One region of the Paenibacillus sp. RU5M genome, then DNA from elsewhere that is predicted to be linked to it. Evidence: riboswitches for the same ligand, from Rfam matches in the RefSeq annotation. Region 1 holds a riboswitch; each other region holds the start of a gene.
The links. Region 1 has a riboswitch for cyclic di-AMP ahead of CRO25_RS03465 (3D domain-containing protein). Riboswitches for the same ligand answer to the same signal wherever they lie in the genome.
Positions count from the first base shown of each region.

Region 2: another riboswitch for cyclic di-AMP. It lies ahead of CRO25_RS31100 (3D domain-containing protein); the one in region 1 lies ahead of CRO25_RS03465 (3D domain-containing protein).
Region 3: another riboswitch for cyclic di-AMP. It lies ahead of CRO25_RS32525 (C40 family peptidase); the one in region 1 lies ahead of CRO25_RS03465 (3D domain-containing protein).
Region 4: another riboswitch for cyclic di-AMP. It lies ahead of CRO25_RS10090 (C40 family peptidase); the one in region 1 lies ahead of CRO25_RS03465 (3D domain-containing protein).

Region 1 covers NZ_OBQM01000001.1:727,782-729,984, forward strand. Annotated here, with positions in the region: gene CRO25_RS03460 (amino acid ABC transporter ATP-binding protein) at 1-625, shown strand, start outside; cyclic di-AMP (ydaO/yuaA leader) riboswitch at 911-1,107, shown strand; gene CRO25_RS03465 (3D domain-containing protein) at 1,110-1,778, shown strand; gene CRO25_RS03470 (polysaccharide deacetylase family protein) at 1,911-2,203, opposite strand, start outside.
Region 2 covers NZ_OBQM01000020.1:51,398-53,600, forward strand. Annotated here, with positions in the region: gene rnmV (ribonuclease M5) at 1-51, opposite strand, end outside; gene CRO25_RS31100 (3D domain-containing protein) at 208-1,392, opposite strand; cyclic di-AMP (ydaO/yuaA leader) riboswitch at 1,666-1,919, opposite strand; gene CRO25_RS31105 (TatD family hydrolase) at 2,161-2,203, opposite strand, start outside.
Region 3 covers NZ_OBQM01000025.1:18,491-20,693, reverse strand. Annotated here, with positions in the region: gene CRO25_RS32530 (hypothetical protein) at 1-739, shown strand, start outside; cyclic di-AMP (ydaO/yuaA leader) riboswitch at 982-1,119, shown strand; gene CRO25_RS32525 (C40 family peptidase) at 1,123-1,593, shown strand; gene CRO25_RS32520 (GNAT family N-acetyltransferase) at 1,993-2,203, shown strand, end outside.
Region 4 covers NZ_OBQM01000002.1:946,098-948,300, forward strand. Annotated here, with positions in the region: gene pelA (pectate lyase) at 1-267, opposite strand, end outside; cyclic di-AMP (ydaO/yuaA leader) riboswitch at 681-812, shown strand; gene CRO25_RS10090 (C40 family peptidase) at 818-1,282, shown strand; gene CRO25_RS10095 (carboxymuconolactone decarboxylase family protein) at 1,387-1,716, opposite strand; gene CRO25_RS10100 (hypothetical protein) at 1,834-2,052, opposite strand; gene CRO25_RS10105 (hypothetical protein) at 2,176-2,203, opposite strand, start outside.

The DNA.
Region 1 (2,203 bases):
CGGTCCGTCCGGATCGGGGAAAAGTACCTTTTTGCGCTGTCTTAACTTATTGGAGCAGCCTACTTCCGGTGAGATTGACTTTGAGGGAGTTTCGATCACTGACCCTAAACACAACATTAATGCAACTCGTGAAAAAATGGGGATGGTATTCCAGCATTTCAATCTGTTCCCGCACAAAACGGTGCAGCAGAACATTACGATTGCTCCCATTAAAGTGAAAAAACAATCTGCACAGGAAGCGGAACAAATCTGCGCAGATTTGCTGAAGACGGTGGGCCTGTCTGACAAAAAAGACGCTTATCCAAATCAGCTGTCCGGTGGACAGAAACAACGGATCGCTATTGCAAGAGCGCTTGCGATGCAGCCGCATGTCATGCTGTTTGACGAGCCTACTTCAGCACTGGACCCTGAAATGGTCGGTGAAGTACTGGATGTCATGAAGCGGCTTGCAGAGGGCGGCATGACTATGGTTATTGTAACGCATGAGATGGGCTTCGCACGCGAAGTAGGGGACCGCATCCTGTTCATGGATGGCGGGGTTATTGTAGAAGAAGGAACGCCTGCTGAAGTGTTTGGTGAGCCCAAGCATGCACGTACACGTGACTTCCTTGCTAAAGTGCTCTAATCCATCCGAGTAATCATTAGGATTAATTGCATGTAAATGTAAAGTATATACTGTGGATGAGAATTCTTATTCCCTCATACATCCCTGTCGGCGACCTGCCGGCAGGGATTGTTTTGTTGCGTGTAAATACGCACGGATTTACATAAAAAGTAACGTTTCTGTCATCAACGATATAAGCTCAAATAGACATTTTTTTGAAAAAGTCGCTTGAATTCAGCAAAAATATTGAAGTGAATTAGCCAGATGGTAACATTTACTACGACTCTTGGTTACAAAGTTGTGATATATTTGTTCCTGCCGAAACTTCCGGAGTTGGGAGTGTGGGGGATGTAACGATGCAGAGTGTGCTTGGGGAAGAATCATTTGCACACGGCTTGGGGTGAATTAGGGCTACATAAATTATTAATGTAATTGAACCTATAGGGTGGTTTCCTCCATCCGAATCCGACAACTAACTTCGCAGGCATAATGAGGGAGGAAGACCATGATTAACAAGAAACGTATAGCCAAAACAGCAACAGCTTTGCTGACAGCAGCAATGCTCATTCAGGCCGTTCCGGCTCATGCTGATTCAGTTCATGTGGCCAAAGAGGGGGATACCTTCTACACCTTATCCAAACAATATGGAGTTGGACTTAACGCTCTTATTAAAGCTAACAATGACATTTCAGCTTACAACATTTATGGTGGTTTGAAAATTACGATCCCTGGTAAAACAACGAACACAGCTTCTGCTGCAGCAGCTAAAACGGAGGCCAAAACGGTAACTGCCGCAAGCCTTGACGTTAATGCAGATAGTAAAGTTGTACAAGCCTGGGGTAAAACGTTTGATTACAGCAAAGCTGTCGACGTCAAAGCAACAGCATACTCCGCAGACGCTTCCGAAAATGGAGGATGGGGTGCCGTGGATTACTTCGGTAATCCGCTTGAATTGGGTACCATTGCAGTAGACCCAAGTATCATTCCATTGGGTACAAAGGTACTGGTGACAGGTCATACACATCCAGGACTGCCAAAACAGGCATTTGTAGCAACGGCTCGTGATGTGGGTAGTGCCATTAAAGGTCACAAGATCGATATCTTTATTCCTGGCAGCAAGCAATCCGTGAGCACATTTGGTATTCAGGATGTTGAACTTTACATTTTGAAATAAAATCAAAGCGTAGCTGCACATCATCATATGTGACTCCAACTAAATCTAAATTAAACAATAAAGGGTGTTCTCCAATCACGATAATGTGAATGAAGGACACCCTTTTGAATATCCGACTGCCGTATTCTAAATCTATTTACCCTTTGGCAGTTCCAGCATTTCGTCCAAAGTCACCAGCTCGTACCCGCGGTTTCGCAATTCCTCGATAACTTCAGGCAACGCCTCGATGGTACCACTCAGCTTCGATCCGACACCGCCTCCTGCATGTTGCAGAACAATGGAACCTGGTTTAACGGCCGACAGGATGTTTTGTTTGACTTCCTCTTTGGAGAGGCCCTTCCAGTCCAGGGAATCGACGTTCCAATTCACAATGCTGTAATGTTGTTTGGCCGCCCATTGCAGCTGTTGCTCATTAATGTCGCCAT
Region 2 (2,203 bases), on a different contig from region 1:
AATGGCTACGGTGTCGTCACGGCCTTCTACCACGATCACTTCTTTTATCATGTTCCATTTCTTCCTTTCTAACGCAAAAAGAAGAGGAATATCCCTCTTCTCTGCCAAACGGCGGGGGAGACTGAATTCAGACCCCTCCGCCGCATATTCCGCATGAATCATTCATGCTTATATTTTATAGCATTCCCATTTCAAAGTAAAACGATTTTAGTTCGCTTCCGGCTTCACCGGACCAATCACATATACCGTCTTGCCTTTCTTCCGTCCGAAGTTCAGGGCATGCTTCACACTATCATAATACACATCAATTTTGTTGCCTTTAATGGCACCACCTGTGTCTTCCGCACGACGGAAGCCAAGGCCCTCGATATACACCCACCAGCCAATCGGAATGATTTTGGGATCAACCGCAATGGTACGTCCCTCAGTTACCCGAGTACCTGATGCTGTTTTTGTGCCGATACCGGGCTCTTCAGAAGAGTATGCCGTCATGGATACATTTTTCAACACTTTTGAATATTTAAAAGAACTGCCTGAGACGGTAATTACTTTGCTGCCCGAGGCAGCGGTTTTCTTCGAGTTCGTGGTTGTTGCTGTTTTTGTCGTGGAAGTCTGCGCCGATACCGTCTGAATCACTGGCTCTTTCACAACAGGTTTGGCTTTGGTACCAATGGCAATCACTTTATCGACGCGATTCGTTGCGACCGATTTACCCACCATTTTTTTGGAGACCAATTCTCCATCCTGAAACACTTTTTCAATATGCTGTACAAGTGTGCCTTCTTTACCGCTCACAACGACACGATTGTCGCCTTTGTACAAGCTAGGGTCAGCCGTTTTGATCACTTTATAAGCAATCGGATGTTCCACTTCCACCGTACGCTTTGTTACCCGCACTACACGGATTTTCATATCCGCTTCAATAGTGGTTCCAAGCGCCGGATATACTTTGTCTTCACTTGCAATCTGAATACCTGATTTTTTAATCGCATCTTTTACCGATGAATCGGTTGTATACAGAGTCTTGGTGTCCCCGTCTGCCGTAATATTAACTGGAACGGCCCGCTCAATAACGATGCGGTCTCCATCTGTGATAGCCCCATTCAAGGGCATGGATACCTGATCGTGAGGGCTGACTGTGATTGACTGCTCCTCCAGCATTTCCTGAAGCATTCCTGTACGAGTCTCTACCGCTTGAGCTTTGCCATCAATAACCAGTGAAATTTGTTTCCCGGCCTGACCGTAAACGACTAACAAGATCATGATTGTAAGCGCAATTGAGAAAATCGCGATCAATGCCATTTGACGCAAGTTCTCATGCTTCCACCGCAACGCGAAAGACTTACTGGATGATCGTGACTCATGGGTCTCTTCTGGTTGGAATGTGCCCACTTCTCCGTCCTCCTTCATAGCCTCGCCGTCTAAAGTAATGCATGATGTCTTTGACGCGACTATACCAAATTTTCTACAGAACACAGATCGGACCAACATAATCCGGTTCTGCACCATGAATCAATCTTCGCAACATGATGTCATCCTCCTGAATACTTACCGTATGATGACAGTATTTCTTTTATTCAAAAACAAAAAAGCCAAAGAAAGAGTTTAAGAGGAACTCTTTCGTGGCTTCCGAATGATTCTGAATATCGGAAATTCATGCACGAGGTTGCCTCTCTTTTTCCGCTTGCGAGGTTAGCTGTCGGGTTCGGGCGAAAGAGAGCCGCCCTATCTCCGGTCATCCGCTCATGGCGGACGCCCTTGAATTCACCCCGAGACCCAAAGAAGAAATCAAATACGGCTTCGCAGATTCATACGCTGCTTTTGGGTCAGCGCATGTTGCGCATCGGCTGCAATCACCGATGTTTAAGCCCTATTGGTTCCCCCGCTCTCCGTTAACGGAGACTCAGCGAGACTGATTCATGAAAGTAATGTTGTTTCATCGGAAAGTGTCCCTTTGTTCATCCCCCGAACATCTGTCCAATTTTCCGCACAACAATTCACTGAAAAGATGATATCCTGTTTCTATGCATGTTGTAAAGCGTTGTTCAAGTACGTTTTTCTAAATATTTGGTTAAAATATTGTAATATTCTTGATTTATTTGGATCAAAAAGCAAATTAACTCCGCCTAACTCACTTTTTCACCCGTTTTGCTCGATCTTTTAACGAATCCCAAATCGTTCCATGGCATTTTTGGTCGTTATT
Region 3 (2,203 bases), on a different contig from region 1:
GATGGTGCAGTCAGCTGTGGTTCCGCTGCTCCTGCGTTATCCTGACCCTGATACAGGGGAACTCAGTACGATTTTATTTAAAATGGAGAGCCAACTCGGTCTGACAACGAATCCGGAGGTTCACCGCTATTTATGGATTTTAGGGACTATGCTGCTGATACGGATTCTGATTAGCCCACTCATTCAGGCAGGGCTGCTCTACTCGCTCCAGCATTATAACCATTCGGAAGAGCGCATTCCATTCATTCGCGGTATCAAAAATTTATGGAAACCGATGCTGTTGCTCCACACCATTCGGACTATATTACTGCTGCTACCCGCTTATTGGCTCGCGCCAAAGCTCTATTCCATCTTTATGGAAGGTTTTCATTCCCTCCATCTGCTCTTGCCTGGTATTCCCTATGTTGCTGGTTGGATTGTATACGGGTGGGTTATCCATCATGTCCTACTGTACATGCAGTTTGGTATCTCAGCTCCCGATGGGGAAGGCGGAGCACGTGGTACGTTTCAAGCTATATGGATTGCACTACGCCAAGTCATCACTCTAATCGGCATTGCTGTCCTGCTGGGCGGCCTTCATCTGCTGGTCTTTGGTGCCTTTACTTCAGCTTCATGGTTACTAACCGGCTTAACTGGTCTTATACTACAACAAACGTATCCACTTGCCCGGTGCTTGCTGAGCCTGTGGAAAATATGTGCCCATTTCCGCCTATGGCAGTCCAACTCGGTCAAAGATTAAATTAAACGGTTACCATCTCTATGTAAAGTTGTATTCTTCAAATGCCGTTAAACAAGCAAACCTCGACCTTTCCCCGTCAAAGGTCGAGGTTTTTTTTGTTAATTTTGTTGTTAAACGTTGCCAAAGTGATATACCTCTGTTACAATAATCGCAGTGAGTTTTTAGTAACAACTTTGTAATCTTTACCTTCATATTTGTAACTACTTAAAATTTAATCGTCATTTCTTGATTTCGCAGGTGCATAACTAGCATAGCCAAATTCCTAGCACCTGGGAAGCGGGGGAACCAGTTATGGGTGAATTGATCTTGCAACAGAGGGATCATAGGGGACCTTCAACCGAATCCTTAAGCTAACCTCGCAGGCATTGGAAGGGGTATATCTCTTGTTTAAGAAGAAATTAACCGCAGCTGTACTCAGCCTCACATTCGCATTATCGCTTGGAGCAGGCAGCGCATTCGCAGATTCGAAAATGGACCAAGTTATTGATTCAGCAATGGGGACTACATACAAAAGCGGAGGAACAACGCTTAACGGCTTTGACTGCTCTGGATTCACAAGTTATGTATTCGACAAGCTGGGCATTGATCTGGCTCGCCAATCGAGTTCACAATTCGACATGGGTGATTCGGTATCCCGGATGGAAATGAGACCAGGTGATCTGGTATTCTTCAATACAACGGGCAAAGGTGTCTCGCACGTAGGGATCTTTGTAGGGAATGGGAAGTTTGCACACTCCTCTTCTTCCAAAGGAGTTACAATTAGCGAATTAAGCGAAAGCTATTGGGCCAACCGCTATGTTGGCGCTAAACGTATTATGAGCACGGACGCATATGAGACATTGGCCATTGAATAGGGACAAGCCGAGCAACGTCATGCTGTAACAATAACTTTACTGTAACGAAGCATAATAGAACCGTCTGGTACATTCTCCGCAGGAATGTTATCCGGCGGTTTTTTTGTGCTTCGTTTCCTTAACATATTCGGGATAGCTATCAAACCTAATTTTAACTTTTTTTAAAGCTATTTTTCATTGCTTCGCCCGTGCTCTTATAATGTTTTTACCCATCCCACTATAATATAAACGAAATTACCGGAACTTTTGTTTCACTTTTTTTCAAAAACGAGGACTTGCCAAATGAACGCCTCTTTTGTAGAGTGAAAACAAGCTTAGATATGGAATGACATATGTATATGTATATGGACAAATCAAAATCATTATAGCTTGTTCACAATGAGAGGAGCGTGCAGTTGTATGGATGAAGCCCCTGTGACGTTTCACGTTGTGCCCATGCAAGAAGAACACGCGGAACTAATCTGCGATTGGCAGTATGACCCGCCTTATAATATTTATAGCTGGCTGCCCTGGGAGCAGATGAAAGCACTTGAAGTGGAATTCGGCGATCCCAAGCTACGGAAAGAACAATATGCGGTGGTGCTGGGAGAGGATCAGCAGATTTGCGGTT
Region 4 (2,203 bases), on a different contig from region 1:
AAATTCCTTGGCTAATCTTCTAATTTCTGAGTATGTAGCTTTATTATCAATCGTAGATTTGGCCCACTCACCACTTGTTTCTTTGTAATCCTTCTTCCATCCCCCGTCAGGACGTTGATTCTTCAAAATATCTGAGATACTTGCTGTCGTTCCAGATGCGTCTGCAGCAGATACCTTAGCAGCAGGCTGAAATACCATTCCGACAACAGAGAAAACCATTGTACATGCCATTACCAAAGATGCAAACCTTGCTTGTGCCTTCAACATCGTTTAGAACACTCCCCAATTCATTTTCTGCAAACTGTTTTCCTTGAGCGTCTCCCCTCCTTATATTTGTTTTTAAACTCAAACTATTTCTTTTCATCCAATAAGTGGATTAGATAAAAAGAATTCTATGCAAAACAATGAATTTTGTCAATAATTGCAACAATATGTAACAAATTCTTTGTCTTAACCTTTAGGTATCGTCTAATCGAAATGTGAGAAAGCCAATAAATTATCCAATTTTTCTCCATTTGAAACAGTAGTTACTTTTTTGTCATCTATTAAAACCCAATATTCGAGTTATTTCTACATAAATAGCGATAATTCCGTTAACATTGAGATGATAAGAAGTGTTCAAAATCGGTTTGACATTTTCGCATTTATGCAATATAGTTTCAAAAGGTTACAAAAACTTAATTATTCATTTGCCGAGTTTCATGTTTGAAAACGGGGGAACCATTTTGGGTGAATTATTCTTATACATAGGAAATATAGGGAACCTTCTACCGAACCCTTAGCTAACTCCGTAGGCATCGAAGGGAGAACAAAAATTTTGAAAAAGCTTATCATCTCCATTTTTGGAGCAGCAGTTCTATTTACATCCGGTGCAGCAAGCACAGAGGCAAGCAGTATCAACACCGTCGTTAACAACATGACAGGCATACCTTACAAATGGGGCGGCACAACAATGGCCGGATTTGATTGCTCTGGATTTATGAGATATATTTTCAACAAATATAGCATTGAATTACCACGCACTTCCCAGCAACAAGCTAAGGCCGGAACTCCGGTATCCAAAGCTAATCTGCGTACTGGTGACATGGTATTCTTTAATACGATGGGCAATGGCATTTCACATACAGGTGTATATATCGGGGGCGGACAGTTCGCTCATGCTTCAAGCAGCAAGGGTGTCAGCATCACACAATTATCCAATCCTTACTTCAATGATCGTTACGTAACAGCACGCCGGGTAACAGGACAATTTATGTATAACAAAATGCTGGGCAAAATATAAGTTTGATTTGATATAGTGCAAAGAGGAGGCTCCGGGTGAATCCGGGACCTCCTCTTTGTTTGGGGCTTTTGTTTACAAATCCGGTGTGCTGTAGACTTCTATACTTAATGTAAAGCCTTCTGTACTCTCATTGCACCCTGAGACAGCGCATGGCCTCCGCCTACCGCTCCAGCCACAGCAACCGTCTCCATAATCTCCTGATCGGTCGCTCCTTTGGCACGTGCCTCTTCCACATGGTAAAACGTACATACCTCATTGTTCGCAAACAGTCCAATACCCAGCGCAATCAGCTGTTTGGTCTTGGCATCAATCGCCCCTGCCTGAAAGCATTCTCCAGTGAACTCATGATAAGACTTCACCACAGCTGGCAGCACATCGCTTAATTCACCAATCTGATCTTTATAGGCATGAACCTTATCATTCATCAGTGTCATGGTTACCGCACATCCTCTCGGCTGATATGTTACAAGCTCTCACTGTACCTATCTTCTCTCCGGAGAGGTGTAATTATGCCAAAACATCCATGGTAAATGAACCTAAATAGGCATGTCCTATTCTTCGAGCAGGCTCTCGCGTGGTTCGCTGAACAATTGATATCGGTAATTCCGATCAAGCTTGACCACACGACGATTCTGACGGCGAATGAGTACCTGCTCCCCGTCCCAAGCCACTACAATACCTGTCACATCATTGGACTGAATCTCGTCCCGTACTACCCTTACTTTTTCACCCGATAAACGCAGTGCATCCAATTGTGCATCACTGATCATATTTCCGACGCCTACTTTCCCAAAAAAATTATTTACAAAAAGAGACCTAAATGAAAAGTCATTTAGGTCTCACGTGACTGTATTGGACTGTCATGTCATTCGAAAGTATGTCCCGACTGAAAGTTACCGCTGCGCGTGCTCTTTGCTGTCG